DNA from 2 places in the Microbacterium sp. MPR-TSA4 genome. Region 2 is predicted to be linked to the other one. Evidence: predicted binding sites of a transcription regulator. Region 2 holds the regulator's gene; the other holds the start of a gene.
The links. The regulator HrcA, encoded in region 2, represses chaperone genes, less so after heat shock. The targets are predictions, from matches to a motif close to TTNGCACTCGNNNNNNNCGAGTGCNAA.

Region 1 (8,120 bases), on a different contig from region 2:
GTGCTGCACGTCGCCGGCGTCGCGTGGGCGCTGCCGATCGCGGCGGCCGCCGCGTTCATCGCAGCCTTCCTCAACGCCGCCTTCGGCCTGTGCCTGGGCTGCCTGCTGTACCTCGCGCTGGCCCGCGCCGGTGTCTTCCGTCCGCGCGGAGGACTGCTCGGCGCGTGAGCTGACGCCTCAGACGGGGCGGACCCGCAGCCACACGAAGCCGTGGGGGCGGAGGGCGACGCCCTCGTCGAGGTCGACCTCGACGTCGTGCACCGGGTCGAACGCGGTCCGTTCGAAACCCGACAGGGTCAGCGGGTCGATGGTGACCTCGGCATCCCCCACGTTCGCCAGCACCAGCATGCGCGTCTCGGCGCCCGGCCGCTGGTAGCCGACGACGGCGGCGTGCGGGGTGTGGAAGGGGAGGAGGGCGTTGCCGGCGAGCTCCGGCGACTGCCGGCGCACGGAGATGAGCTTCGTGAGGCGGTGGAAGACGCGGCCGGCGGCCGTGGTGTCGTCGCCGCGGTGGGCGTACGCGTCGCGGGGACGGTTGCCGCGGTGCACCCACCGGGTGTCGCCGCGGCGCACCGGGTCGTCGGCGTAGGTGTAGTCGTTGAGCTGCGCGACCTCGTCGCCGAGATACAGCAGCGGGATGCCGCCGGTCGACAGCGCCAGGGCGTGGGCGAGGACGACCCGGTCCTCGCCGCCGGGATCGCCCGCCTCGACGCCCGCGAGTGACGCGGTGGTCCCGGTCACCCGGGCATCCCCCGTGGCGGGGTTCTCCTGGAAGGCGACGCCGCGCGCGAAGGTGCCCTCGTGGCGTCCGGTGTAGAAGCGGTTGAGGAACTGCCGGTGCGCGTAGCCGTCGATGCCGAGCTCCGCGGCATCCTCGTCGGCGAAGGTCCACCCGATGTCGTCGTGGCTGCGCACGTAGTTCACCCAGGCCGTGCCCGGCGCCAGGGCGTGGCGACGATCCAGCGCCTGCTGCAGCAGTCGTCCGTCGCGGGTGGCCAGCGCCTCCCACGTCAGCGCCATCTGCAGCGGGTTGTACGACAGCTCGCACTCGTCGGGCGAGATGTAGCTGACGACCTCGTCGGGGTGGACGATCGCCTCCGACTTGAACACCATGCCCGGAGCGGCCATCGCCAGCACCGCGTTGAACGCCTGCAGCAGCAGGTGCGCTTCGGGCAGCGACTCGCACGAGGTGCCGAGCCGCTTCCAGATGAAGGCGACGGCGTCCATGCGCAGCACCTCGACGCCCTGGTTCGCGAGGAAGAGCATCTCACCCGCCATCGCCCGGAAGACGGCGGGGTTCGCGTAGTTGAGGTCCCACTGGTAGTGGTAGAACGTCGACCAGATCCAGCGGCCGTCCTCCAGCGGTACGAACGAGCCGCGGTGGTCGTCGGGGAAGATCTCCCGCGTCGTGCGCTCGTACGCGTCGGGCATCTCGCGGTCGGGGAAGATCAGGTAGAAGTCGGCGTACTCGGGGTCGCCGGCGACGGCCTTGCGTGCCCACTCGTGCTCGTCGCTGGTGTGGTTGAAGATGAAGTCCAGCACGAGCGAGATGCCCGCCAGCCGCAGATCGGCCGCCAGCTCGGTGAGCTGCTGCATCGTGCCCAGGCTCGGGTTGACGCGCCGGTAGCTCGAGACCGCGTAGCCGCCGTCGTTATCGCCGTCGGGGGCGTCGAACAGCGGCATGAGGTGCAGATAGGTCAGTCCTAGCTCGCGGAAGTACGGGATCTGGTCGCGGATGCCGGCGAGGTTGCCGGCGTAGCGGTCGACGTAGCAGACGCCGCCCAGCATCCGCTCGGACTGGAACCACTCGGGGTCGGCCTCGCGCTGCGCGTCGCGCACCTTGAGATCGAGCGGGCGTGCGTTCCACGACGCGGATGCCGCGGCCACGGTCGCCGCGAGCTGCTCCTGGCCGTCGGCGCGATCGCCGTACAGGCGGGTGAAGAGCTCGTGCAGGCGGGGGAACTGGGCATCGACGCGGGAGAGGAACCCCTCGTCGACGCGTCCCGCGCCCTCGCAGGCCTCGAGCGCGGCGCGGAGGTCGACCTCCGGCCTCGTCAGTGCGGTCATGGTGCCCCCTCCGAGTTCTCAGCGTAACCGGCGCGTAGGCTCGGAGCGTGAGTGCGTACGTCTCGGCGTTCGAGTTGTTCTCCATCGGGGTGGGCCCCTCGAGCTCCCACACGGTGGGTCCGCTGCGCGCGGCCCGCGACTTCGCGCGCCGCGCGGCCGATCGCGCCGCCGCGACGGGAGCCGGGATCGTCCGGGTCGAGTGCGCGCTGTACGGCTCCCTCGGCGCCACCGGCATCGGTCACGGCACACCCGACGCCGTCGTGGCGGGGCTGCAGGGGCACGAGCCCGAGACGGTCGATCCGGCTCTCGTGCGCGGCGCGTGGTCGGGATGGACGGACGGGGCGGACCTGCTGCTCGACGGACGTCTCGCCGTCGCGTTCGCGCGCGCCGACATCGTGCTCGCGCCGCGCACGCGCCTTCCCGGTCACCCGAACGCGATGACGCTGGTCGCGCGGGATGCCGCGGGAGCGGCGGTGTGCGAGGACACCTATTACTCGATCGGCGGCGGGTTCATCCGCCGCGAGGGCGAGGAGGCGGCCGTGTCCGCGGCATCCTCGCCCCTGCCCTTCTCCACGGCGGCGCAGCTGCTGGACGTCTGCGACGAGTACGGTCTGACGATCGCGGAGGTCGCCCGACGCAACGAGGAGGCGCTGCAATCAGAGGAGGAGGTCGCCGCCGGCCTCGACGCGATCTGGGACGCGATGGCCGCGTGCGTCGACGCGGGGCTGCACGCCGAGGGCGTGCTCCCCGGCATGCTCAAGGTGAAGCGGCGCGCCGGAGCGATCCGGGCGCAGCTGGAGGAGGTCGCCGCGTCGGGGCGGGAGCTGCCCGGGGAATGGCTGGGCGCGTTCGCCCTCGCCGTCAACGAGGAGAACGCCGCGGGCGGACGGGTCGTGACGGCGCCGACCAACGGTGCGGCCGGCATCCTGCCCGCCGTCGCGATGTACTGGTGGCGCTTCCTCGCCGACTCGGGGATCGGCGCCGCGAACGCCGTCACCCCGTACGGGGAGCTGGTCGGCTCGGCGCTGCTCGGCCTGCACGGCGAGACCGATCCCGCGCCGGAGGCGGTCGCGGCCTCGGCCGAGGCGCTCGCCGAGGCGAACCGGCGCCGCGGCATCCGTCGGTTCCTGCTGACGGCGACGGCGCTGGGCTCGCTGTTCAAGGCGAACGCGTCGATCTCGGGTGCGGAGGGCGGATGCCAGGCCGAGGTCGGCTCGGCGTGCGCGATGGCGGCCGGCGGGCTGACGGCCGTGATGGGCGGGACGAACCGTCAGATCGAGAACGCCGCGGAGATCGCGATGGAGCATCATCTGGGCCTCACCTGCGACCCCGTCGGCGGGCTCGTCCAGATCCCCTGCATCGAGCGCAACGCCATCGCGGCCTCCACCGCCGTGACGGCGGCGCGTCTCGCGCTGCGCGGCGACGGCACCCACTACGTGCCGCTGGACGCCGTCGTCGAAACGATGCGCCAGACCGGCATCGACATGTCGACGAAGTACAAGGAGACGAGCGAGGGCGGTCTCGCCGTCAACGTCGTGGAGTGCTGAGCACCGGCTCGCAGCCGCGGTTCGGTTGGCGCTCGCGCCGCAAACCGCGCTGCCATTTCTGGCGAACGGGCCCACCGAGCGGCCGGTCACTCAGGCGCGGCGCGGCGCGCGAGGGCGGCGCGCACCAGTGCCGCGCCGCAGGACGGATCCTGACGGATGTGCGCGGAGGTCAGGCGTACGACGTCCCAGCCGAGGTTCGCGTAGTCGGCGTACTTCTGGAGGTCCCGCGCCCACTGGCGACGCGAGGTGCGGTGGTGATCACCCTCGATCTCGACGGCGACCTGGTGAGCCCGGAACGCGCCGTCGCTGATGCCGAGCAATCGCCCGTCCGAGGTGCGCACCTCGACGTCGAGCTCGGGCTCCGGCAGGCCGGTCCCGATGAGCGACAGTCGCCAGTCGGTCTCGAGCGGCGACATGCTGCCCGTGCGCAGCAGGGGGAGTGCTGCCCGGAGCTTCCCGATTCCCTGTCGGCGTCCTGCGGCGACGGCCGCATCCAGGTTCTCGGGCCTGGCGAGCTGGCGTTCGGGCACACGCCGCCCCCATCCGTCGCGGGGCACGCGGATGATCGCGTCGCCGATGACCACCAGATCGCGTGTCGAGTGCTCACGGGCGAGCATCGCCCAGGTGGAGCCGAGCGTCGCGACGGGAACTCCGGCCCGGACCGTGGAGTGGACGAGCATCGGCGCGACCTGCACGGCGGCGATGCCCGTCCGCCGGAGCGCACGGTGCGGCGCGGGCACGGCGACGTCGAGGTCGGCGGATGCCGCGGCATCCGCGTCGAGGAGGGGGAGTCCGTGGATCGCGAGCGCCGTCGTTCCGATGTAGAACGCGTGGGGCGGAAGCACCAGCACGTGCGCGCGGACGCGACGCAGGATGGCGCGCCGCGCGATCTCGTCCGGGGCGTCCTCGCCGAGCGTCGCCGCGTCGTCTGCCTCACGCCGGAGGCGGACACCGCGGAAGGGTGCGTCCAGGTCGCGCGCCGCGAGTCGTCCGCGGGAGACGCCCGCCGCCGCCGCATCGGCGGCGGTGAAGACCTGGGGCAGAGTCGACGGAAGCGGGCGTGGTGGGCGCGGCATCCCCTCAGCGTGGGCGCATTCGCTGCCGTCGCGCGCCGCGCCGCGAGGCCCCGTGGAGAACGTGCGCGGGTGCGCCGTCTGGGGAGGAGGAGGGCGCTGCCCGGCGAGTTCGCGCCGACGCCGGAAACGGTGGCGTGGTTTCCGGCTCGTGCGTCAACTGAGCCCGGGCAGGTCGGAGGGTTCGCTGTGCGTGAACCGTTGGCACTCTCCTGGGGTGAGTGCTAATCTGAAGCTAGTTGAGTCGACGAGGCTCAACTTTCAGAACTCACAGAGCCATACACGAACAGGAGAGAACAATGGCCACGTATGACCCGTTCCGTGACCTCGACCGCATCGCGTCGGGCCTCTTCGACACGCGCCGCGGACCGCGCCGGATGCCGATGGACCTCTACCGCGACGGCGACCACTACGTGCTGAGCGCCGACCTGCCGGGCATCGATCCGGGCTCGGTCGACATCGACGTGGACGGCCAGCTGCTGACGATCCGCGCCGAGCGCACCCTCACCGAGGGCGAGGGAGTGAAGTGGATCACGCGCGAGCGCGAGACCGCGAGCTTCCTGCGCCAGCTCAACCTCGGCCAGGGCATCGACACCGACGGCATCGCCGCGACCTACAGCAACGGCGTGCTCACCGTGACGATCCCCGTGAGCGAGAAGGCCAAGCCGCGCAAGGTCCAGGTCGTCGCCGACGGCGGCGCGCCCACGATCCAGGCCCACGCGTCGGCGCAGGAGCCGCAGCCCGTCGAGCCGTGACCGTCGGCGCCCTGCGCCACCGCCCGAACCGCCCCGCGTCCGCCTCGGACCGGGGCGGTTCGCGTCGACAGCGCTAGTGTCGAAGCACCCGACCCGGAACGTCAGCAAGGATGCCGATGCCCGACCTCCCCGCCGCGCACGAGCGCGAGCTCACCGCACCCGTCTCCCTCACGCGCCCCGACGGCCGGCTGAACCCGGCCGCGATCGGGTTCAGCCGGAGGCCCCTCGTCGACACCGACGGCATCGGCCGGGGGCGCGGCCGGTTCGTGCGGTCGTGGGGTCGCAACAAGCGGTGGGAGTACTGGAACGTCATCACGCCCACGCACATCGTGTCGCTGACCGTGTCGTCGCTCGACTACGCCGCGGTCCACGAAGTGTGGATCCGCGACCGTGCCACCGGACGCACGTGGTCCCGCAACGCCACCGTCCTGCCCTCGCGCGAGGTGTCGCTGCCCGGCTCGCTCGGCACGGGCATCACGATCGCCCGTCATCGCGACTTCGCGGCGACCATCGCGCCCGCCGAGCGCGGGCAGCTCTGGCGGCTGCACGCGGAGATCCCCGCCGCGTCGTTCGACATCACCGTGACCCGGCCGCCCGGCCATGACCTGCTCGCCGTCGTGGTGCCGTGGTCGTCCCGACGCTTCCAGTACACCGTGAAGGACGTCGCGCTGCCGGCATCCGGCACGCTCACCCTCGACGGGATCGATCACGACGTGCCGGCCGGATCGTGGGCGGTCCTGGATCACGGGCGGGGCCGCTGGCCGTACGACGTCGCGTGGAACTGGGGCGCCGGGTCGGGTCTGCTCGCCGACGGCCGGACGTTCGGCATCCAGGTGGGCGGGCGCTGGACCGATGGGACGGGGGCGACAGAGAACGGCGTGGTCGTCGACGGCGTGCTGCACAAGATCTCCGTCCCCGTCGCCTGGGACTACGACCTCGCCACGCCGCTGCGTCCGTGGCGGGTGCGCGGCGGCGGTCTCGACGCGGTGTTCGAGCCCGCGTTCGACAAGCGGTCGGCGACCAGCCTCGGGGTCGTCGCCTCGCGCACCGACCAGTGCTTCGGCCGGTGGTCGGGACGCGTCGCCGTGGAGGGCGGGGTCATCGACTTCGACGGCATCGAGGGCTTCGCCGAGGATGTCCGCAATCGCTGGTAGAGCTGAACACGAGGCGGAGGCACCGCCGGAAGGGAAACGGATGTCGTTTCAGGCATATCTCGACAACATCGAGGACAAGACCGGGCTCACCCCGCGCCAGTTCGTGGAGCAGGCGACGCAGAAGGGCTTCGGCCCCGGCACGAAGGCCGGGGAGATCGTCGCGTGGCTCGCCGACGAGTACGGCCTCGGCCGCGGGCATGCGATGGCTCTCGTGCACGTGATCACGAAGGGCCCGAAGATCGCGTCGACCCATGTGGGCACCGCGTCGACCCACAGCGATGCGAGCGACACGCTGTGGCTGGACGGCAAGGCCACGAACCCCGCGCGCGCCTCCTGAGGCGGATAATGCCCCCATGACGAGCATTCCCGAGGTGTCGTCCGCCCCGGCCGCAGCGTCCGCCCCGGCCGTGGTCGTCCGCGGCCTCGTGGTGCGGCGCGGACGCGACGCGGTGTTCGACGGGCTCGACCTCGACATCGCCGCGGGGCGGATCACGGGGCTGCTCGGGCCGAGCGGCAGCGGCAAGACGACGCTCATGCGTGCGATCGTCGGGGTGCAACGCCTCGCGGCGGGCACGGTGACGGTGCTCGGCGCGCCGGCCGGATCGCGGCCGCTGCGCCACCGCGTGGCGTATGACAGTCAGGGGGCGTCGGTCTACGACGATCTCACCGTCGCCCAGAACCTGGAGTACTTCGCGGCGGTCCTCGGTGCGACGCGCGGCGACGTCTCGCGCGTCCTCGACGACGTCGGGCTGCGGCCGCAGCAGCGCCGGCTGGTGGGCTCCCTTTCGGGAGGCCAGCGCGGACGCGTCTCGCTCGCGGTCGCGATGCTCGGCGCGCCCGACCTCCTCGTGCTCGATGAGCCGACCGTGGGCCTGGACCCGCTGCTGCGCGAGACGCTGTGGGGCATCTTCCGTTCCCTCGCGGATGCCGGTGCCACGCTGCTCGTGTCGAGCCACGTGATGGACGAGGCGTTGCGCTGCGACGAGATCGTGCTGCTGCGGGAGGGGCGGGTGCTGGCGCACTCCACGCCGGAGCGGTTCCTCGCGGCGACCGGGACCACCGATCCCGACGCGGCGTTCCTCGCGCTCGTGCGCGCGGCGGGCGACGGGGGGATGCCGTGAACGCGCGCCGTGTGGGCGCGACGACGGCGCGCGTCCTGCGCCAGCTGCGCCACGATCCCCGCTCGATCTTGCTCATGCTGGCCGCCCCGGCGCTGCTCGTGGGGCTGTTCGCCTGGATCTTCTCCGACCGAGAGGGGGTCTTCGCGCAGTTCGGCGGCGGCATCCTGGCGGTCTTCCCGTTCATCGTGATGTTCCTGGTCACCTCGATCACGACGCTGCGCGAGCGTCGCGGCGGCACGCTGGAACGGTTGATGACGACGCCGATCGCCAAAGCCGACGTCATCCTCGGCTACGCGCTCGCCTTCGGGCTCGTTGCGCTCCTGCAGGCCGTCGTCACGGTCGCCTTCGCCGTCGTGGTGTGCGGGCTGGAGGTGGACGGCGAGATCTGGCAGCTCGGCCTGGT
Region 2 (15,664 bases):
CGACCGCCGGCATCCGCGAGTTCCTGCGCGCCGAGGACGCGAGCCTCGAGGTCTCCGACCTCCGCGCCGACGACTACACCTCCGGCAGCCTGCTGACACTGACCTCGCCGTCGCTGTTCGGCGAGCCGCGCCTCGTGCGGGTCGGTGGCGTGGAGAAGTGCTCCGACGCCTTCCTCACGGAGGCACTCGCCTACATCGAGGCCCCGCAGGACGGCGCCACCGTCGTCCTGCGCCACACCGGATCGAGCGTCCGCGGCAAGAAGCTGCTCGATGCGATCCGCTCCGGCACGGGCGGGGGAGTGGAGATCGCCTGCCCCGCGGTCAAGCGTGATTCCGACCGGTTCGACTTCGCCGCCGGTGAGTTCCAGACCGCGCGCAAGAAGATCGCGCCGATCGCCCTGCGCGCCCTCGTCGGCGCCTTCTCCGACGATCTCACCGAACTGGCCGCCGCCTGCCAGCAGCTCATCTCCGACGTGCCCGGTGACATCACCGAACAGGTCGTCGAGCGCTACTACGGCGGCCGCGTCGAGACGTCGGCGTTCACCGTCGCCGACACCGCGATAGCCGGCCGCTACGGCGAGGCGCTCGTGGCCCTGCGCCACGCGCTCGCGAGCGGAGCCGACCCGGTGCCGCTGGTGGCCGCGATCGCCTCGAAGCTGCGGACGATGGCGCGGGTCGCCGGCCTGCGCGAGTCGTCGGCATCCATCGCCGCACGCCTCGGGATGAAGGACTGGCAGGTCGACCGCGCCCGCCGCGACCTGACCGGCTGGAACGAGACCAGCCTGGGGCGCGCCATCCAGGCGGCGGCGCGCGCGGATGCCGAGGTCAAGGGCGCCTCGCGCGACCCCGTGTTCGCGGTCGAGCGCCTGATCACGATCATCGCGACGCGCGCCCCCTACGGCGCCTGACCCGCGCCGCACACGACGAAGGCCCGCCCCGGATGCGGGACGGGCCTTCGTGCGACGGGATGCGGCTCAGAGAGCGGCGACCTGCTTCGCGATCGACGACTTGCGGTTCGCGGCCTGGTTCTCGTGGATGACGCCCTTGCTCACGGCCTTGTCGAGCTTCTTCGACGCCTTGGCGAGAGCCTTCTCGGCGGCGGCCTTGTCGCCGGCGGCGATGGCCTCGCGGGTGCGACGCACCTCGGTCTTCAGCTCGCTCTTGACGGCCTTGTTGCGCTCGCGCGCCTTCTCGTTGGTCTTGTTGCGCTTGATCTGCGACTTGATGTTCGCCACGTTCGACGGCTCTTTCGTTCGGTTTTCGATGGATGTGCCGGGGTAGCGGTAGAGGGACGCCTCCGGCGGCGTGCGGGGTGGGACCCACACGCAAGCCAATCACCGAGTCTATCAGGTTGCCGCGTGGCGACCCCGCAATGCGCCGCGCACCCGCGCGCGTGGGGCATGATCGGATCGACCGGGCCCGATCCGGCCGATCCGACGGAGCACCGACGAAGGAGCCTCCCGTGAGCGCAGGGTCCCCCCAGAACGCCCCGACCGCCCCGACCTCCGGCCGCCGCGCGGGCGCGGGCTGGTTCGCACTGTTCACCCTCGCGTGGCTCGCGATCTGGACCGCGCAGCTCACCCCGCTCCAACTCCTCATCCCGCTGCAGCTGGACACCCCGGGTGATGCCGACGGCTGGATCTCCGGGGTCGTCTCCTCCGGCCTGGTGCTCGCGGCGGGAGGCCTCGCCGGGGTCATCGCCGGTCCGCTGGCCGGGGGCATGAGCGATCGGACGCGCGGCAGGTTCGGGCGCCGGCGCCCGTGGGCACTGGGCGGTGTGCTCCTCGGGGCGGGGTCGCTGGTCGCGATCGCCTTCGCGACCGGGCCCCTCGGCGTCGGGGTCGCATGGGTGGGGGTGTCGGTCGGCGTCGCCGTCGCCTCCGCCGCCTTCACCGCCATGATCGCCGACCAGCTGTCGGCTCAGCGGGGCACCGCCTCGGCGGCGATCTCCTCTTCGCAGGCGCTCGGCATCGTGGTCGGCGTCGGCGTCGTCGTGCTGCTCGGACTCGGCGTGGTCGCGGGCTACCTCATGCTCGGCGCCATCCTGCTCTTCGCCGGAGGAGCGGGCGCGCTGCTGCTGCCCGACCCGCCCGCACCGGCGGCGTCGGCGACCGCGCGCACGCGCCGCGCGCTGTCGGCCCGGTTCGCCGCCTTCCGTGATCGAGACTTCGCGTGGATGCTGTGGGGCCGCCTCGTGGCCAACATCGGCAACGCACTCGGCACGGGGCTGCTGCTCTTCTTCCTGCTGTACGGCCTCCACCGCGACCCGGCCGCCGCTCAAGACGAGCTCCTGCTGCTGATCGTCGTGTACACGGTGTTCGTCGTGCTCGCCTCGGTGCTCGCCGGGGCGGTGTCGGATCGCACCGGCAACAGACGAGGGCTGACGGTCGGCGCCGCGCTCGTGCAGGGCGGCGCGGCACTCCTGCTCGCGGTGTTCCCGTCGTTCGAGATGTCGCTCGTGGCGGCCGGTCTGCTCGGCGTCGGCTACGGCGCGTACATGTCGGTGGGTCTCGCCCTCGGCACCGACCTGCTCCCGTTCGCGGAGGACAGTGCGCGCGACCTCGGCTTCGTCAACGTGGCCGCGAGCCTCGGTCAGCTCCTCGGGCCGCTCATCGGCGCGGGACTCGTCGCGGCGGTGGGCGGATTCTGGCTGCTGTTCCTGGGCTCCGCCGTGATGTCGGTGGTGGGCGGCCTCATGACCTTGATGGTACGGGCTCCCCGGCGGCATCCATCGTCGCCAGCGCCAGATCGAGCACGGCGTTGAAGACCCGCGGGCGCATCGCGGTGACCAGGTGCGACGTGCGCGGCACGACGATCAGTTCCGCGCCGGGCACGAGAGAGGCGAAGAGCCGCTCGTTGACGCGCAGCTGATCGAACTGCCCGTTGACGAACCACGTGGGCACGTCGATCCGGCGCAGGGCGGCCAGCAGATCCAGCACCGACAGGCTCCGCAGCGCGATGTCCTGCGCGTCGTAGGCGTAGCCGCCGGCGCCGAAGTCGGCACGGGTCTCCGAGGGCAGTGTGCGATCGAGAACCCATTCGGCGATGGGAGCGCCCCGCCCCGGGAGACGGTCGAAGCCGCGCGCGAGCGTCCGGTAGGTCTGCAGCGCGAGTCCGCGCGGGATGGCGGTGCACGAGGCCGCCACGAAGGCGTCGAGCGGGGGGCGCGTCTCATCGCCGGCGTACGCGATCGAGAGCAGTCCGCCCATCGAATGCCCGACGAGCAGCACGCGACCCTGCCCGGCCGCCGCGCGGACGGCGGTGTCGATCGTCGCGAAGGCGCCGTCGAGGGTGAACTCCTCGGCCATCCGCGTGCCGTGACCGGGGAGATCGAGGGCGATCGCGGATACCCCGCGGTCCTCGAGATGCTCCACCTGCGCGCGCCACATCGTGGCGGACGTGCGGATGCCGTGCACCATCACCACGGTCGTCCTCACCCGGCCAGCCTAAACGGTGGCCACGCACGCCGACGGCCCCGGACACCCGCCGAAGCGGGGCCGGGGCCGCCGGGACGCGCGGATCAGCCGACGACGCGGCGGCGCCGTGTCGTCATCGCGAGCATCATGCCCGCTGCGAGCAGGAACGCACCGCCGAGCGCGAGGCCCCAGGGGAGCTCGGCGCCCGTCGTGGCGAGCACGCCCTCACCCACCACCTCCAGCGGCAGGTTCAGCACGACGCGACCGTCGGCGCCCAGCACGATGAGGTGGTGCGTGCCGGTCTCGAGCGTCCGCGGCACGGCCACCGTGAAGGTGACCCGTCCGCTCGCGTCCGCGGCGGGGATGCCGGTGATCACGATGGGCTGGCTGTTCAGCGTCGCCGCGACCTGCTCTCCGGCGCCGAGACCGGTGAGGGTCACGGTGAAGGACGAGCCGCGCTCGATGCGACCGCCGGCGGCGAGGCCGGTCGTCGACACGCCCACGCCCGATCCGCCCGTCGACGGCGCAGTCGTCGTCGGAGACGGCGACTGCGAGCCGGTCGGCGACGCGGTGGGCGAGCCGGTCGGAGTGCCCGTCGGCGACGGCTCCGGTGTCGGCGTGCCGGTCACGAGCTTCGCCCGGCCGAGCGCCGACGGGGCGATCGGGTCGACCGCCTTGGCGTACGCGAGCGTAGCCGCCAGGTCGACCTGGCCGGTGTCGGTGCGATCCGTGCCCTGCGCGAAGGGCGCGAAGCCGTCACCGCCGTTGGCGAGGAACGAGTTCGTCACCACCGTGAAGGTGTCGGTGTCGGCGATCTTCGTGCCGTTCAGCGACATCGAGACGATGTGCCCCGACCGCGATGCGCTCTGACCGGCCGGCGGCGCGTCCTCCGTGTACTCGTAGGAGAAGCCCTGCGAGACGCCGAGGTGCAGCTTCGGGCGGTCACCCGTCGCCTGCCACTGCCGCGTGAGGATGTCCTTGAGCTGGGCACCCGTGAGCGTCACCGTCACGAGCGTGTTCGCGAAGGGCTGCACGTCGGCGAGCTGCTTGTAGGTCACCGTGCCGTCGCCGACGTAGGTGAGGTCCGCGCGCAGCCCGCCCGGGTTCATGAGCGCGATCTGCGCCTTCTTCCCCGCGTACGCCGGGTTCGTGCTGGTCGCCCACAGGTAGACGTCGGCGACGGTGTTGCCCATCGTCGACTCCACTCCGCGGTCGGAGCCCTTCGTCCCGCCGCGCAGGATGTCGCCCGTGATCGTGCCCACGGGCTGCGCTCCGATGGTGTTGGCCTGGTCGCTGAATCCCTTGACGAGTGCCGCGACCTCGGCATCCGGGGTGAACGGCGTGCTGGCGAAGGTCGTGATCGTCGGGGAGATCGACACGAGCTCGTCGGCGCGCTTGTCGTACGTCACGGTCAGCTGACCCAGCGCCTTGCCGTACTCCGAGGCCTGGATGACCGGACGCAGCCCGCCCGTCGATGCCACCTGCACCTCGCACGCGTACGTCTGGTGCGTGTGCGCCGAGACGATGGCGTCGATGTGGGCGGACGCGCCGCGGATCAGGGTGCCGAAGGCCGAGGGGTCCGTGGCGACCGCCTCGCACTGGTTCGACACCGACGATCCGGAGTGCGTCAGCAGCACCGTCACGTCGGCGAGGTCGCCGTCTGCGATCTCGTCCGCCACCCGGTTCGCGGCCTCCAGCTGGTCGCCGAAGTCGAGGTCCGCGATACCGGCGGGGTCGACCATCGTGGCGGTGTCGGTGGTGACGGTGCCGATGAAGGCGACACGCACGCCGTCGATCGTCTTGATCGCGTACTCGGCCAGCGCGGGCGTCTTCGTGCCCTTCAGGTAGACGTTCGCCCCGAGTGCGTAAGGCGCACCCGCCGCGATCTGCTCCGGCGTCGCGCCCGACGGATCGACGTTGCCGCCGAATCGCGGGATGACACGGTCCCTGAGGTCGGCGAAGCCACGGTCGAACTCGTGGTTGCCGACCGCCGAGACCTCGAGCCCGGAGGCCTTCAGCGCATCGATCGTCGGGGAGTCCTGCTGGATCAGCGAGGTGAACGTCGACGCACCGATGTTGTCTCCCGCAGAGACGAGGACCGTGTTCGGGTTCTGCGCCTTCTTCGTCGCGACCGCACCGGCGAGCACGGCCGCGCCGGCCTCGCCCTGGGTGCCGGCCTCGATGCGTCCGTGGAAGTCGTTGATCGTGAGGATGTCGATCGTCGTCGGCGCTCCGGCGCCCGCGGACAGCCCGACCTTCAACGGATCGTGGTCGCTCGAGCGATAGGGCCCCTCCTGCCAGAACAGCGTGCCGTGGTTGTTGTAGCGGCTGTACTCGAGCGCCACCGACTCACCGGAGTTGATGTTCCAGACGTCGCCGCCGGTCACGCGCTTCCACGCGGCCTCGTTGAGGAGCACGTGGTCGAGCGAACCGGAGAGACCGTCGAAGGAGTAGGTCGAGCGACCCAGCTCCAGCCCCGACTCCGCATCCGTGTACCCGGCGTCGTAGAGGACCTTCAGCGGGTCCTCCTGGGTGTAGGAGTTGAAGTCGCCGACGAGGACGGCGGCGTCTCCGGTGCTCGTGAGCGACGTCACCCAGTCGCGCAGCGCGGTCGCCTGCGCGACGCGCGCCGGGTTCCAGGCGCCCTGGCCGTCCTTCTGGTCGGCCTGCGCGCCCGACGCGCCGGACGAGCCCTTCGACTTGAAGTGGTTCACGACGAACAGGAACGGCTCGCCGCCGGCGACCGGTGCGAACTTCTGCGCGATCGGCTCACGGGCGTTGTCGAACGCCTGGCCGGAGCCCGACAGCGTTCCCAGCGCGAGCGCGTCGCCCACCCGCTCCACACGAGCGGGCTGGTAGATGATCGCGTTGCGGATGACGTCCTGCTCGGACGCGTCGGGCAGCTGCGCGGATGCCGGCACGTATGCCCACTTCGAGGAGCCCGCCGCGGTGTTGAGTGCGTCGACGAGCGTGGAGACCGCCGTGTCGGGCGTGCTCGGCGTGGTCTTCGCCGAGTTCTCGATCTCCATCAGACCCACGACCGACGCGTCCAGGGTGTTGATCGCCGAGACGATCTTGGACTGCTGGCGCGCGAGGTCGGCAGCACCCCAGGCGCCGCGCAGGTCACACCCGGTGCGGACGTTGGTGCCGACGCCGGCGCGATCGGTGTACGGCTGGCACGCCGCGTTCGACGAGCCCAGCGTGGTGAAGTAGTTGAGCACGTTGAACGAGCCGACGCTGAGGTCGCCGCCGACGGAGGCCGGTGCCGCCGTGCGCGGATTGCTGAACGTGGCCTGACCCTGCGTGACACCGTCGCCGGGCAGGAACGATGCCGGGTTCAGCTTCCACGCGTTGTTGCGGTAGTCGAGGACGAACGAGCCGGTGAGGGTGGCGGTGCCGCCCACGACGACCGGGTGGTCGACGGAGACGTAGGCCGGGGTCAGGTCGCCGTTGAGGAGCGCTCCGGTGCCGCTGTTCGCACGCGCGGCGTAGTCGAGCGATCCGCCGTCGTCGAGGACGACGCCGCGCGCGAGGTTGTCGGCCGCGACGGCCTCCGCCTCGGCGGAGCCGGGGCGCGCGACGTCGGTGGGCTGGCGCAGCACGCCCGTTCCGGCGGCGAGACCGACCTCGCCGTAGCGGTTCGTGTTGTTCGTGTTGGTGACCGTGAAGGTGCTCGAGACGGTGACGAGCATCGACTCGAGGCTCTCACGCTGCGCGATCGACGTCGGCCAGCTCGTGAGCGTGACCGGCGCCGGCTTCGCGGCATCCGCGATCTTCGTCGTCTTGCCGGCCTCGACGCTCAGCTGGGTGAGTCCGTTGAACTCGCCCGCCGTCCCCGTCACCCGCACGGTGTCGCCGAGCGCGACCTCGTTCGCGACGGACGCGGTCCTGGTGTACACGAAGACGGCGTCGGATGCGGTGTGGCTGCCCAGATCGATCGCACCGCCGGTGCCGGGCGTCTGGATGACGTAGCCGTTGTAGCCGCCCACCGGGTAGTGCGCGGTGACGACGCCCTCCGTGGTGACGGTCTGGCCGTTGAGGGGCGTGGCATCGCCCGTGCCCTGGATCGCCGCGATGGGAGTCACGGTGTCGGTGCCGGGAGCCGTGGACGTCGGGCTCGGGCTCGGCGATGCCGTCGGTGAGGCGGTCGGCGAGGGCGACGGGACGTTACCGGCCGCGTTCTGCGGCGTGGGGTCGGCCGCCACGAAGTCGGCGCCGTTGACGGCGGTGTTCGTGTGGGCGGCGTCGCGCGTGATGCTCGTCGCGTTCGTCGTCGCGGGGGCGGGCGATCCGCCGGCGGCGGGCGCGGCGGCCGAGCCCCAGGCGACGTAGTCGACGACGTCGGCATCCGTCGGGCCCGTGATCGCCGCCGCGCTCGACACGAGTGCGACCTTGCCGGTGGTGCCGCTCATGGCCAGGTCGCCGATCGCGTCCGGCGTGGGCAGGGCGGTCGTGCCGCCGGCACCGATCTTCTCCTGCACGAGGAAGGTCGATCCCGCCGGGATCGATCCGGAGAGGGCGTTCTTGGTCCACGTGGTGCCGGTGGCCGAGGCGTACTGCAGCGACCACCCCTCCAGGCTCACCGCCGAGGAGGAGACGTTGACGAGCTCGACGAAGTCGTGCGTGTAGGTCGCGCCGTTGTTGCCACCCCCGCCGTAGACCTCGTTGATGAGCACAGCCGCGCCGGTGTCGACGGCGGCTCGCGCCGGAAGGGCGGCGAGCCCCAGACCGCTGAAGGCGAGGGCTCCGGCTGTGATGGCGGCGACGACCGAGCGTCGCTTCCGCCTGTCGGCGGTGGGACGCGGTGCGTCCGGTGTCTGATCTGACACGTGTTCTCCCTGGTTTCGCATGCAACAAGCGACGGCCGCCCGAGCGGTCGTCCGTCAGTGTGGATTCGGACCCATGATGGGGATGCCGGGGGGCGGGGCGGTTGCGTGCCGGTGAACACGCGACGGCACCCCGTGTCATCGGGTCTGAGATCGAGCATCGGCGGCGCCGGGGCGCCCGGACAAGGGCGAGCAGCGTTAACTCTTTCTCATCGGCCGGTTCTCTGGCGCGCCGCCGTCGCCGTCGGATAGGGTGCCGCCGCCGCGGGCGGGCGCGACGCGGCGACGCCGGTAGACTGCTCGGGACATGTCACCGCGCGCCCTGAAGCCTCTCGAGCCGTCTGCGACCCCTCCAGAGCTGATCCGCAATTTCTGCATCATCGCCCACATCGACCACGGCAAGTCGACGCTGGCCGACCGCATGCTGCAGATCACGGGCGTCGTGTCCGACCGCGACATGCGCGCGCAGTACCTCGACCGCATGGACATCGAGCGCGAGCGCGGCATCACGATCAAGTCGCAGGCGGTGCGGATGCCGTGGGCGACCTCGGACGGCACCTTCGCCCTCAACATGATCGACACCCCGGGTCACGTCGACTTCACCTACGAGGTCTCCCGGTCGCTGGCGGCGTGCGAGGGCGCCATCCTCCTGGTGGACGCCGCTCAGGGCATCGAGGCGCAGACCCTCGCGAACCTCTATCTCGCGCTCGAGAACGATCTGCAGATCATCCCCGTGCTCAACAAGATCGACCTCCCCGCCGCCGACCCGGAGAAGTACGCCGCGGAGCTCGCCAACCTCATCGGCGGCTCACCCGACGACGTGCTGCGCGTCTCGGGCAAGACCGGCATGGGCGTCGAAGAGCTCCTCGACCGCATCGTCGAGCGCATCCCGGCGCCCGTCGGCGACGCGTCGGCTCCGGCACGGGCGATGATCTTCGACTCCGTGTACGACGCCTACCGCGGCGTCGTCACCTATGTGCGCATGGTCGACGGCAAGCTGGAGCCGCGAGAGCGCATCCAGATGATGTCGACGCGCGCGACGCACGACCTGCTGGAGATCGGTGTGTCCAGTCCCGAACCCGTCCCGACGCGCGGGCTCGGAGTCGGCGAGGTCGGCTATCTCATCACCGGCGTGAAGGACGTGCGCCAGTCGAAGGTCGGCGACACGATCACCAACCATCGCAAGCCGGCGACGACGGCCCTGGCCGGATACACCGACCCGAAGCCGATGGTGTTCAGCGGCGTCTACCCCATCGACGGCAGCGACTACGCGGATCTGCGCGAAGCGCTCGACAAGCTGAAGCTGTCCGACGCCTCGCTGCAGTACGAGCCGGAGACCTCGGTGGCGCTCGGCTTCGGCTTCCGTTGCGGATTCCTCGGTCTGCTGCACCTCGAGATCATCACCGAGCGCCTCTCGCGCGAGTTCGACCTCGACCTCATCACCACCGCGCCGTCGGTGACGTATGAGGTCACGACCGACACCGGCGAGCACGTCGTGGTCACCAACCCCAGCGAGTACCCCGACGGCCGCGTGGCCTCGGTGTCCGAGCCCGTCGTGAAGGTCGGCATCCTGCTGCCCAAGGATTACGTCGGCACGGTGATGGAGCTGTGCCAGCAGCGCCGCGGAACGCTGCTGGGCATGGACTACCTCTCCGAGGACCGCGTCGAGCTGCGCTACAACATGCCGCTGGGTGAGATCGTGTTCGACTTCTTCGACCAGCTGAAGTCGAAGACGCAGGGCTACGCGAGCCTCGACTACGAGCCGGCGGGCTCCCAGGAGGCCGACCTCGTGAAGGTCGACATCCTGCTGCAGGGCGAGAAGGTGGATGCCTTCAGCTCGATCGTGCACCGCGAGAAGGCCTACGCCTACGGCACCCTCATGACCGAGCGCCTGCGCAAGCTCATCCCGCGTCAGCAGTTCGAGGTGCCGATCCAGGCCGCGATCGGCGCCCGCATCATCGCCCGCGAGAACATCCGCGCCATCCGCAAGGACGTGCTCGCGAAGTGCTACGGCGGCGACATCACGCGTAAGCGCAAGCTGCTCGAGAAGCAGAAGGAGGGCAAGAAGCGCATGAAGATGGTGGGTCGCGTCGAGGTGCCCCAGGAGGCCTTCATCGCCGCCCTCTCGGGCGACGTCGAGGGCAAGGACAAGAAGTAGGACGCCCCCGTTAGGCTGGAGACCATGCGTCGCGGAAGCTTTCAGGACGACACCGTCGACTACGCCGCGGTCGGTGCGACGCAGGCGCACGACCTCATGAGCTACCCGCCGGAGAACAGTGTCCCGGCCGAGGACTCGCTGCTGCTGGGCAGCGGACAGGCTCGCTTCGAGTCGTCCGCGGAGGCCCTCCTGTCGTGGTCGGCCCTGCGCGGCGCCGGCCTGCAGATCAGCGATGTGCGCCCGGCGGCAGGCCCGATGTACACGGGCGTCGGCTACGACATCGACGGCACGCCCACGGTCGCGAGCCGCCTCGAGGCCGACCAGCGCTTCGATGCGGACGGCACACCGTACGTGGCCGCGGGCACCACGATCCGCGTCCACGGTCACGTCAAGCGCATGAGCGCCGACGGCGAGCTGCGGGTCATCTACGCGATCGAGGAGCCCCGTCGGGTCGGTTTCGCGCTCGGCACCGTGGGCGGCTCGGTCGTCAGCGGTGAGGAGTCCTTCGTCGTGACGTGGGCCGACAACGACGAGGTGCGCTTCACGGTGCGCGCCTTCGACCGCCCCGTCTCGGCGCTGTACCGGCTGATCCCGCCCCTGCTCAAGCGCCGCCGCCGCGAGCTCTTCCGGGGCTATCTGCGCGCCATCTCCCCGATGTACACGACCCCCGCCTGATGGGATCCGCCCTCCCTCTCGGCGATCCCGCGCCCTCCGACGGCGCCCTGCCCCCCGACATCGTGATCGACCCCGATCGCGACTTCGGGGTCTACCTGCACGTGCCCTTCTGCCGCGTCCGCTGCGGCTACTGCGACTTCAACACCTATACGGCCGGCGAGCTGCGCGGAGCGCGGCAGGACGCCTACGCCGACGAGGTCCTGCGCGAGATCGCGCTGTCGCGGGAGGTGCTGAGCGCGCGGGGGCCGCTGCGGGCGGCATCCACCGTCTTCTTCGGCGGGGGCACCCCCACCCTGCTGCCCGGGGGCGACCTCGCCCGCATGCTCGACGGCGTCCGCACCGGCTTCGGCCTCGCCGACGGCGCGGAGGTCACCGTCGAGGCCAACCCCGACACCGTCACGGATGCCCTCGCGCGCGAGCTGGCCGCCGCCGGAGTGACGCGGATGTCGATCGGCATGCAGTCCGCCGTGCCGCACGTGCTCGCGGCGCTCGACCGCACGCACGACCCGGCAGGCGTGCGCACCGCCGTCGAGGCGGCGCGCACCGCCGGTCTCGACGTCAGCGTCGACCTCATCTACGGCGCGCCGGGGGAGTCGCTCGACGACTGGCGCCGCTCGGTCGAGACGGCCGTCGGGCTCGATCCCGACCACATCTCCGCATACGCGCTCATCATCGAAGACGGCACCAAACTGGCGCGGCAGATCCGCCGCGGCGATGTCGCGGCCCCCGACGACGACCTGCAGGCCGACATGTACGAGCTGGCGGACGAGGCCTTCGCCGCCGCCGGCTACGACTGGTACGAGGTGTCGAACTGGGCGCGCAGCCCGCAGCAGCGCTCCCGGCACAACCTGGCCTACTGGCGGGGCACCGACTGGTGGGGCTACGGCCCGGGGGCGCACAGTCACGTGGACGGGCTGCGCTGGTGGAACGTCAAGCACCCGGCCGCGTACGCGCAGCGCCTGGCCGCCGACGAGTCGCCCGCCGCGGCGCGCGAGCGCCCGGATGCCGCGGCGCGCCGGCTCGAAGACGTGCTCCTGCGCTCGCGCATCGCGGAGGGGATCGCCGTCTCGGATCTCACCGGCGAGGGCCGTCACGCCATCGCCGCCCTGATCGCCGACGGCCTCATCGACGGCGCCGCCGCGGTGCGCGGACGTGTGGTGCTCACGCGGCGGGGACGCCTTCTCGCCGACGCCGTGGTCCGCGCCCTCACCGTCTGAGGCGGCGCACGCGGTAGGATTGGCACTCGACAACCCGGAGTGCCAACGAGGAGGAATGATGGTCTCGGAACGCGGCCTGCAGGTCCTCCGCGCGATCGTGCAGGACTACGTCGACACGCACGAGCCGGTCGGGAGCAAGGCGATCGTCGAACGACACCAGTTCGGGGTCTCCGCGGCCACGATCCGAAACGACATGGCGCTGCTCGAAGACGAAGAGCTCATCGCCGCGCCGCACACCTCGTCGGGGCGCGTGCCGACCGACAAGGGCTACCGCGTCTTCGTCGACCACCTCGCGGAGCTGCGTCCCCTCTCGGGCGCGCAGCGCTCGGCGATCTCGTCCTTCCTCAGCGACCCGGGCGACCTCGACGATCTGCTGATGCGGACGGTGCGCGCCCTCACCCAGCTCACCGGACAGGTCGCGATCGTCCAGTACCCCTCGTTCGCCCGGGCGAACGTCTCGCACGTCGAGTTCGTCCACCTCGGGGGCGCGCGGGTGGTCGTCATCGTGGTCACCGACACGGGGCGCGTCTCGCAGCGGGTCGCCTTCCTCGCGGAAGAGCTGAGCGAGCAGTCGGCCGCACAGGTGAAGACCGCGATCGCCCAACTCGTGACCGGGAAGCCCGTCGGAGACGCCGCCGCCGCGATCGCGGAGCTCGCGGCATCCGTGCCCGCCGGAACCCGCATCGACGACGCGCTGCGGGTCGTCGCCCGGATCGTCGGCGAGGAGCTCGACGACTTCCGCCAGGATCGGTTGGTCATGGCCGGCAGCGCGACCCTCGCCCGACGTGAGAGCGACTTCCGCGGCAGCATCTATCCGCTCCTCGAGGCCATCGAGGAGCAGGTCACGCTCCTGCGGCTGATGGGGGAGATGGTCGCCGACGAACACGGTCTCGCCGCGAGCATCGGGCGCGAGAATGCGGCGTTCGGTCTGACGGAGGCCTCGGTCCTGACGAGCGACTACGACACGACCGGAACCCGTGCCCGCGTCGGCCTGCTCGGTCCGACGCGCATGGACTATCCCACCAACCTCGCGGCGGTCCGCGCCGTCGCGCACTATCTGAGCCGGCTCCTCGACGAGGACGACGCGTCCCGCTGAGCGATCCGCTCCCGAACACCCACCCGCGCCCGAGAGGGCAGGAAAGGCGATTGTGGCCGACCACTACGAAGTCCTGGGCGTCTCCCGTGACGCGAGCCCCGAGGAGATCAAGAAGGCGTACCGGCGTCTGGCGCGCGAGCTGCACCCCGACGTGAACCCGGGCGCCGATGCGTCCGAGCGGTTCAAGCTCGTCACGCACGCCTACGACGTGCTCAGCGACCCCGAGCAGCGTCAGCGCTACGACATGGGCGGCGACGGCTCGCCCTTCGGCGGGGGAGCGGGCGCCGGCTTCGGCGGGTTCGGCGACATCTTCGAGACCTTCTTCGGCGGCGGCGGAGCCCGGACCGGACGACCCCGATCCCGCCGGGAGCGGGGCCAGGACGCGCTCGTGCGCGTCACGCTCGATCTCGCCGACGTGGTCTTCGGCACGCACCGCGACATCGAGGTCGACACCGCAGTGCTCTGCGACACCTGCCAGGGCTCGTGCTGCCAGCCCGGCACGCAGCCGACCACCTGCGACATCTGCCACGGCTCCGGCCAGGTGCAGCGGACGGTGCGCAGCCTGCTCGGCAACGTGGTCACGTCGCAGCCGTGCACCACGTGCCAGGGCTACGGCACGACGATCCCCTACCCGTGCGCCACCTGCCAGGGGCAGGGCCGGGTGCGCGCGCGCCGCACGGTGTCGGTCGACATCCCGGGCGGCGTGGAGACCGGCCTGCGCCTGCAGCTGCCCGGGTCCGGCGAGGTCGGTCCCGCGGGCGGACCCAACGGCGACCTCTATCTCGAGGTCACCGTCGCGAACCACGAGGTCTTCAGCCGCGAAGGCGACGATCTGCTCGCCACGCTGGAGGTGTCGATGCCGGACGCGATCCTGGGTACCCGCACCACGATCTCCTCGCTCGACGGCGACGTCGACCTGGAGGTCCGATCCGGGGTGCAGTCCGGCGATGTGCTCACCGTCAAGGGTCGCGGCATCACGCCGCTGCGCGGCGGCACGCGCGGCGACCTGCGCGTCGGCGTGCAGGTCGTCACGCCCACGAAGCTCGACGCCAAGGAACGCGCCCTCATCGAGGACTTCGCCAAGCGGACCAAGGCTCCCGCCCCGCGGCTGGCGCAGTTCCACCAGGGCATGTTCTCCAAGCTCCGCGACCGGTTCCGCGGCTGACATGGCGCTCCACTTCCTCGTCGATGAGCCATCGGTCGACGGTGCCGACGTGTCGACCGCCGACGCCGGCGACGAGGTCGTCATCACGGGCGCGGAGGCGCATCACGCCGCCGTCGTGCGGCGTGTGCGCATCGGCGAGGAGGTGACCATCGGCGACGGCCGGGGCGTCTGGCTGACCGGCGTCGTCACCGCATCCGCCCCCAAACGGGTCGTCGTGTCGGTGAGGTCGCGGTCGCAGCAGGCGGCCGCGAGCCCCCGCATCGTCCTCGCCCAGGCCCTCGCGAAGGGAGACCGCGACGAGCTCGCGGTGCAGGCGGCCACCGAGCTCGGCGTCGACGAGGTCGTCCCGTGGCAGGCGGCACGCAGCATCTCGCGCTGGACGGGCGAAAAGGCCGTCAAGCGAGTCGGCCGCTGGCAGAGCATCGTGCGCGAGGCGGCGAAGCAGGCGCACCGTGCCTGGACCCCCACCGTCGGCGCCGTGCTCACGACGCGCGAACTGGCCGCGCGCGCAGACCGGGCGCGCGTGCTCGTGCTGGAGCCGACCGCCGGCACCGCGCTCACCGCCGTTGCGCTCGACGACGTCGCGGAGGTCGTGCTCGTGGTCGGCCCGGAAGGCGGCGTCAGCGCGGAGGAGATCGCCGAGCTCACGGAGGCCGGCGCGATCGCCGTGCGCCTCGGCGACACGGTGCTGCGCACCTCGACGGCCGGGCCCGCCGCCCTGGCCATCGTCAACGCCCGGCTCGGCCGCTGGTGACGGGCGCTGACTACACTCGGAGTATGAGCGAACCGTCCATCTTCACGCGCATCCTGCAGGGGGAGATCCCGGCCGAGATCCTCGCCGAGACCGAGAACGTGTTCGCGATCCGCGACATCGCACCGCAGGCGCCCGTGCATCTGCTGGTCATCCCCAAGTCCGCCGCGCACCGCGACGTGGTCGAGCTCGCGGCATCCGACCCCGCTCTGCTCAGCGAGATGGTGGGCCTCGCCCACACGCTCGCCGCCGAGCACGCCGACGGCGACTTCCGTCTGATCTTCAACACCGGCTCCGGCGCGGGGCAGACGGTGTTCCACGTGCATGCCCACGTCCTCGCCGGTGGACTCGACGAAGGGA

Region 1: the regulator HrcA is predicted to act here: its motif matches at 4,889-4,915, upstream of AC1Q49_RS02545 (Hsp20/alpha crystallin family protein).

What each region holds. Positions count from the first base shown of each region.
Region 1 covers NZ_JBXAFF010000003.1:344-8,463, reverse strand. Annotated here, with positions in the region: gene AC1Q49_RS02565 (DUF4395 family protein) at 1-168, shown strand, start outside; gene AC1Q49_RS02560 (alpha-amylase family protein) at 178-2,067, opposite strand; gene AC1Q49_RS02555 (L-serine ammonia-lyase, iron-sulfur-dependent, subunit alpha) at 2,115-3,614, shown strand; gene AC1Q49_RS02550 (putative endonuclease domain-containing protein) at 3,701-4,690, opposite strand; gene AC1Q49_RS02545 (Hsp20/alpha crystallin family protein) at 4,987-5,442, shown strand; gene AC1Q49_RS02540 (DUF2804 domain-containing protein) at 5,559-6,596, shown strand; gene AC1Q49_RS02535 (DUF4287 domain-containing protein) at 6,637-6,933, shown strand; gene AC1Q49_RS02530 (ABC transporter ATP-binding protein) at 6,950-7,717, shown strand; gene AC1Q49_RS02525 (ABC transporter permease) at 7,714-8,120, shown strand, end outside.
Region 2 covers NZ_JBXAFF010000002.1:6,733-22,396, reverse strand. Annotated here, with positions in the region: gene holA (DNA polymerase III subunit delta) at 1-908, shown strand, start outside; gene rpsT (30S ribosomal protein S20) at 975-1,235, opposite strand; gene AC1Q49_RS01340 (MFS transporter) at 1,463-2,764, shown strand; gene AC1Q49_RS01335 (alpha/beta fold hydrolase) at 2,694-3,437, opposite strand; gene AC1Q49_RS01330 (ExeM/NucH family extracellular endonuclease) at 3,521-8,245, opposite strand; gene lepA (translation elongation factor 4) at 8,550-10,400, shown strand; gene AC1Q49_RS01320 (DUF1990 domain-containing protein) at 10,425-11,075, shown strand; gene hemW (radical SAM family heme chaperone HemW) at 11,075-12,292, shown strand; gene hrcA (heat-inducible transcriptional repressor HrcA) at 12,351-13,388, shown strand; gene dnaJ (molecular chaperone DnaJ) at 13,441-14,553, shown strand; gene AC1Q49_RS01300 (16S rRNA (uracil(1498)-N(3))-methyltransferase) at 14,555-15,307, shown strand; gene AC1Q49_RS01295 (HIT domain-containing protein) at 15,331-15,664, shown strand, end outside; gene AC1Q49_RS01290 (PhoH family protein) at 15,629-15,664, shown strand, end outside.